Regions from separate parts of the Levilactobacillus parabrevis genome, predicted to be linked through region 2. Evidence: riboswitches for the same ligand, from Rfam matches in the RefSeq annotation. Region 2 holds a riboswitch; the other holds the start of a gene.
The links. Region 2 has a riboswitch for thiamine pyrophosphate ahead of thiM (hydroxyethylthiazole kinase). Riboswitches for the same ligand answer to the same signal wherever they lie in the genome.

Region 1 (3,398 bases), 360 kb from region 2:
GTTGAGGTCGCGTAGAAGGGCTTGAACCCGCGTTGACGTGAAGTAAGTGCTATTGCCATATTTTTGCGAGAGTGCCAGTTCCTCAGCAACGGTGACGTTGAGAAATTGTGCGGTAGCCGACTGGAACATCAAGCCGACTTGTCGGGCGTAGTGGCGTTTTCGGAGCTTTTTAATATCGGTGTCGCGGTAGGCGATGTGGCCTTGGTAGTGACCCAAACGAACGAGCGCCTTGAACAGTGTGGATTTTCCACTGCCGTTGGGACCGGTAATCAGAGTCGTTCGGTGCGCGTAAAAGCGTAGATCTTGTGGTGTCAGAAGCTGCCGGTCGCCGTGGGCCAGACCTAGTTGGGTGCCGTGAAGGCAGGTTATGAGCTGCTCGGTCGGCAACTGCACGTGTGACAGACGCAGGCGCTGTGGTGTAAAGGCCGCAAACCGTTGCTGCGTCTCGGCTGTGGAGAGCAAGTTGAGTTGACCATCCGCCAACACAGCGAGGTGGTCGACCCACTGCTGATAGCCACTGAGGTCGTGATCGGCCAGAACAATTGTCTTGCCCCGGTCGGTACATAGCGCCACCAGTTTCTCCAACAGGGTTAAGCGAGTCGGTGGATCGATGCTAGCAAACGGCTCGTCTAAAAGGATGACATCGCTGTTCATGGCAACGATGATGGCCAAAGCCACCTTCTGTTGCTCACCACCAGAGAGCTGCATGAGCTTACGAAATTTCAAATCTGAAATACCCACGAAGGACAGAGCGGCATCACTACGCTGCGCAATCTGTCCGGCAGGCACCTGTTGATTCTCTAAGGCGAAGCGCAGTTCGTTTTGGACGGTATCCATAGTGAACTGCGTGCTGGGTTCTTGGAAGAGCATGGCCACGGTGGCGGCGCGCTGGGTTGGGGCGACGCTACTGAGTGGATGGCCATCAAACGTAATCGTATCACCGGCGTTAGGGAGCAGTCCGGCAATCAACTTGAGTAGTGTCGACTTGCCGCCGCCGGATACGCCGGTCAGTAGTGAAAATTTGCCAGCAGGAAAGGTGCCAGAAAGGTGATTCAGCACCGGCTGGTCTTGCTTCGGATAGGTGTAAGTGAGTGATTGTACCGTGACGGTAGCCAAATAAATTCCCCCAATACTGCTTGAAAGACTTGGAAATATGTTGCTTGATAACGTGTGAATGATTGCTTGTAGTTGTCAGAAGCTCAGTTCAGCCTGATTCAGACTAAAATTTTCGTTGCGTGAGTGTACGTCTATGGTAAGCGTTGCGATTTTGATTAAAGTGTATAACGGGTTAAGTGATCGGTGAAGGGTTACCTTTTTGCTGAGTTCACGTTGTGTGAGCCGCAGGAGTGGTGAAAATGGACTCAGCTGTGGGAAGTCTCTTAGCGGCGTATGCCGGTTAGAGACTTGGTGGGATTGAGACGTGTTTTTTCGGCTCAATCCCAAGCCTAAAGACCGCTTTGTGGCTTTAGGCGTCCACCCTCAGCGTTCCGGTCCATTTTCACCGCTCTGGAGGCGCTGTAAGGCGACCAGTGAAGTTAGTCCTTCAAAACGTGGGCGCGGACTAGGAGATTGTTGATCAGCTTGGTCAGCACGCCACCGAAGACGAAGACGGACAGCAACCGCACAACGAACAACAGTAACAGGAATGGTAAGTGGTAAGCCGTGTACCCGTTACGAATCAGGTCCCATGCGAAGGTGACGATGGTCGTGGTGAGCGTACTCATAGCCAGTGTGAACCAGCCGTAACGCTTGTAGCCGGTAAAAATGAAACCGAGTTCGGAACCGAAACCTTGGAGGACACCTGAAATCAAGGTGCTGGCTCCCCAGATACCACCGAGAAACATTTCTACCACGGCACCCAGCAATTCACCCAAGGTTGCCGCGCCGGGAATCCGAATCACGAAACCGGCGAGGGGCCCCGCCATAACCCAGATGCCTAACAACAGTTCATTTGCTAGCGGTTGTAACCCGAATGGCGCTAAAGCAGCCGCCAAGATTGTGTAAACCGGACCGATTGCCCAAAAAATAACTCCCATAAAAATTGCAATAATCGTTACCAAAATAATATCTCTAATATGCCAACGTTTCATAAACATCCGCCTCCTAAAATTTTGACGCTGAGGGGCCACCAATGCTAAAAAAATCCCCACTAATGCACTTAGTGGGGTCATTGATAGCTATTGATTACGCGTTCCCTTCGCTGGTATTAACCAGAGCAGGTTCAATGGGTTTGATCTCAGCCGCGATGGCACCCCAGTCGTATTTGATTAATCTTAGCTTAACGAGTTTACCTGGGAATTGCAACCGCAGCCGTGAAAAATCGTTTCTATGCTATGAGCTGTTCAGCGGCAAAATTATTTTTACAACTACGTTACAGTCGCATCAGTGACCCCCAGAACGCTTCCAGTTGCTGAGGAAGAGTGCTATTCTAATCGTTAGTTGTCTTAATTATTGTTGGATAGGAAGGGTTCGAGTTATGCGTAAAGTACATATGAAACGCGGTCTTATCGCGTTTGCCGTGGCCATTACGGTGGGCGGCGTAGTCAGTCCAGTTGTGCCAGTGAACGCCGCCACTGGATATAAGACGGTCAGCACCAAATCAATCAAGAAAACGGCTTATCACAAGAAGAGTGCCAAAGGCGCCATCTTTAACAAGCGGCACACCCGTAAGGTTATTAACCTAACTGCACACCCCCACACGACGTGGTATGCGACAAAGCAAGCGACGTTGAAGCACGGGAAGACCAAGGGAATTTACTTCTACGTCAGGAATAGCAAGAGCAGCGTTAAGGGCTGGATCTGGCACGGGTACCTGAAGAAAGGGAAAGCACCGTTTACTTTGACTAAAGCCAGAGCGGCCGTTGCCATGGACGCGAAGACGGGGAAGGTCGTTTGGGCCAAGCACGCCAACACGGCGCGACCAATTGCGTCCGTTTCTAAATTGATGACATTGTATCTGACGTTGAAGAAGATCGATGGCAAGTCGCGTAACTGGAATCATAAAATCAAGATTACCAGTCGCGGTCTGGTCTCGATGAGTCGTAGTGCAGCGTATGGTGGTTTCCACTTTAAGCTGAACCATAAGTACACGGTCCGCCAGCTCTACTACGCAGCCTTTCTGGATTCGTCTAACAACTCAGCAATTGCACTGGGCCAGTGGGTCGGTGGCAGTAACGGTAAGTTCATTCGGAAAATGAATGCGCAGGCTAAGGCCTGGAAGATGGGCCAAGCTCACTTTGTTTCGGCATCCGGCTTGGAGAACAGCGACTTGCGGCAGTACGGCTACGCCTATGGCAAGGCCAACGCCAACAAGGTTTCGGCTAAGGACGTGGCGTTGATTGCGCGTCATCTGATGACTCAGTATCCGCGAGTCTTGAAGGACGGTAAGATTGGCTCAA
Region 2 (3,398 bases):
CATGGTCGCTAACACATCTCGTAAGTCTTGACCGGGAACGTCTTGGCTCCCCGCCACAAAGTATGCCCGTAATAGACCGGGCTCAAAAGTTACTGACATTAGTGCGCACCTCCCTGGCCGTAAGCCCAATGATTCAATGGGCCGTGGCCGTTTCCAACTGCAATGGGATTGGCAATGGCTGCCGTCACGTAGTCCTTACCAATGCGAATGGCCGACTCGAAATCCTGGCCCTTCGCCAACTCTGCCGTGATGCATGAGGATAACGTATCCCCCGTGCCGTGGGTCCGCACGGTATCAACGCGCGGTGCCGACAGCCAGAATGACCGGCCATCCGCCAACAAGACAAAATCGCTAGCCTTATCCGGCGTAGCCTCATGGCCACCCTTGATGATCACGTTCTTGGCACCCAAGTCCTGTAAGACAACTGCCGCCGACTCCATGGCTTTTTCATCGGCAATCTTGATATTTGTCAATCGTTCGGCTTCGGGCAAATTCGGCGTCAAGACGTCGGCCAACGGCACTAATTCATCCCGCACCGTTGCCACAGCATCGTCCGCTAACAATGCAGCTCCGCCCTTGGCAATCATCACCGGATCAACCGTGAGTGGCCCAAAATCATATTTCTTCAAATTCTCTACCACACCATGGACGTGTTCCGCATCCGCTAGCATTCCCGTCTTGCAGGCCCGAATCTTCAAATCAGCTGCTAATGACGCAAATTGTTCATCGACCAATTTCTGTGGTAAGGCCATGAAGTCCTGAACGCCCAACGTATTCTGCGCGGTCACCGCGACAACTACTGCCGTCCCAAAGACGTTGCGTTCCTGCATCGTCTTCAAGTCGGCCATGACACCGGCACCGCCGCCGCTGTCAGTCCCCGCGATCGTTAACGTTTGTGGAAATTCATTTGCCATCCTTACTCATCCCTTCTTTACTGATAGGCCGCGATTGCGTTGATCTGAGCAGTCGTGGTCAATTGTAGCCCGTCCATTAATTGGACGCTGAAGCTGCCGGCACCGAGGTTCGGCGTGGCCTGAGCCACCCGTTCACCAATTGCCGCAAAGACCAGACAAGCCGTCTGGGCCGCTTCAAAATAATCCGGTTCAACGGCGCAAAATGCCGCCACGATACTTGATAACATATCACCAGACCCAACGTGGACCTGGAACAATGGCGTGCCGTTCAGCACCTTGACGACCCGCGTGCCATCGGTGATGACATCGGTCGGCCCGGACAGGATCACGACACAATTTAATTTCTGCGCACACGCCTGGGCAATTGCCACCAGGTCGCCGGTCCCCTCACCGGCATCGATGCCTTTCGCCTGCCAGTCCACATCGGCCAACGCCGCAATCTCACCGGCATTGCCACGAATCACGTCCGGGTGAAAATGGGTCAACAAATTGTTGGCGACCATCTTACGATAAGCCACCGCCCCCACAGCCACGGGATCAATCACTAGCGGCTTGTGTTGCTGGTTCGCAACCTCGCCGACCTTGCGGATCTGCTCGACCTGCGTCTGGGTAAATGCCCCTAGGTTAAGGCACACGGCACTGGATAAGCCGACCATTTCGCCAGCCTCCGCGACCTCCTCAGACATGATGGGTGACGCGCCCAACGCGTTGAGCCCGTTGGCCACATCCTGGACCGTGACGAAGTTGGAGATGTTGAAGACGATTGGGTTCTGGTGGCGCAAGGTGTCTAACAAGTCTACTTTCATTTTTCTTCCCCCTTAGGAATACCTGACACGTTCGCAAAAAGTCACGCGTTTCGCCTACGACAGGCAAGGATTCCGCCTGCTGTGGGGACCGGTCCAAGCCACAGAGCGGTCTTGGACCTCGACTTGAAGCCGCCAAAATTCAGCCGGCTCCAAGCTCGTCCCATGGCCTAACCTGGCAAAGACCACCAGCTAAGGCCATCGTCACGGCCGGCTACATCCCTGCCTGTCTCCGGCTACACTCACTTTTAGCGAACACATCGCTTTCACTACAACCGACGCTTTACACTTACTCTTTATCAACATTTTCACGGTATCTCGCCACTTGGCTCCGACCACCGCGATACTACCCCCACTAAGTCGTGTTCCCAACGTTCTCGTTGCCCCGGCAACCTATTCGACCACTACTTCAGCCCAAATTAAAACGGGCCGCTGGCTCACAAAGTTAGTGAACCGGCGACCCGTTACCGTGCCACGACACATTCCCTTCGCAAGTTTGAGCTTGACAGGTTCCAAGGGATTGCGGTGTTCGCCGCATCTCAGCCCGTCGTGGACACCCCTAGTGTACTGGTTAATTTAAGCATAACAGGTTTTACCGCCACGTCAACGATTCTCGCATTAGCGGGTAATCTGTTCAGCCGCTTTACCAATGACCTGCCACAGACGGTCAATCGTCTTATCAGACAAGAACCGCTGTGCCCACAAAATTTGGCTCCCTGCACCCGCCGAATAGCGGGTCTTAGGCCGCCGAGACAGTGCTGCCTTGTCCACCAACCGGGCAATAACCTTGGGCTTGCTGGAGAACTTTTTGACAGCCTTTAAAATGGCCGCCGCGCGACTGGCATCCTTTTCGTAGGGACCGTTCGCCGACAGCGCCTGTAAATGGTCGGCCGCAATGTCCGCCCATTCCGATTGGATGGCGCCCGGTTCGATCACTGCCACGTGAATTCCCTGAGGTTGCAGTTCCATGCGCAACGCATCCGACAGACCTTCCAGTGCAAATTTCGACGCGACGTACCACGCACCAAAGGGCTGAGCCACCTTGCCATCGACTGAGGTGATGTTGATGATCCGACCGGCGTGTTGCTGGCGCATCATGGGCAAGACCGACTGAATCAGCCGGGCCGCCCCAAAGAGGTTCACGTTGAACTGGTCTTGGGCCTGTTCCAGGGGAACGTCCTCGACCGCCCCCATCAAACCATAACCGGCGTTGTTGACCAGGATATCCACCCGACCCGTCTCACTGACAATTCGGTCGACCACGCTTTCCACGCTGGCTGGATCGGTAATGTCCAGCGCCAAAGTCGTGATTCCCAGATCATCGAGATCGTTCATCCGACCAACTCGCCGCGCGCCAGCGTAAACCGTGACGCCGTTTCGATGTAAACTCCGGGCAATCGCATTGCCAATCCCTGACGACGCACCCGTAACCAACGCAACTTTTCGATGTACCATATGTTTTCCTCCTAATTTGACGGACCAACTAACTGTTTACGTTCATTGTAGAACTCCCGGTAGGCCCAGTAACAGGCCAGTACCGAGCCAATACTGGTCGCCGACATCAACATGAAGGTGACCATGATCTGATATTTAATCGCTCGAACCGGATCCACGCCGGCAAAAATCAACCCGGACATCATCCCCGGCAGACTCACGATCCCCACAGTTTTAGCAGAGTCGA

Region 1: another riboswitch for thiamine pyrophosphate. It lies ahead of ACEPSU_RS03870 (ECF transporter S component); the one in region 2 lies ahead of thiM (hydroxyethylthiazole kinase).

Annotation. Positions count from the first base shown of each region.
Region 1 covers NZ_CP168688.1:791,937-795,334, forward strand. Annotated here, with positions in the region: gene ACEPSU_RS03865 (ABC transporter ATP-binding protein) at 1-1,116, opposite strand, end outside; gene ACEPSU_RS03870 (ECF transporter S component) at 1,536-2,090, opposite strand; TPP riboswitch at 2,175-2,266, opposite strand; gene ACEPSU_RS03875 (D-alanyl-D-alanine carboxypeptidase family protein) at 2,477-3,398, shown strand, end outside.
Region 2 covers NZ_CP168688.1:432,814-436,211, reverse strand. Annotated here, with positions in the region: gene thiE (thiamine phosphate synthase) at 1-99, opposite strand, end outside; gene thiD (bifunctional hydroxymethylpyrimidine kinase/phosphomethylpyrimidine kinase) at 99-914, opposite strand; gene thiM (hydroxyethylthiazole kinase) at 932-1,720, opposite strand; TPP riboswitch at 2,183-2,288, opposite strand; gene ACEPSU_RS02125 (oxidoreductase) at 2,336-3,172, opposite strand; gene ACEPSU_RS02120 (ABC transporter permease) at 3,184-3,398, opposite strand, start outside.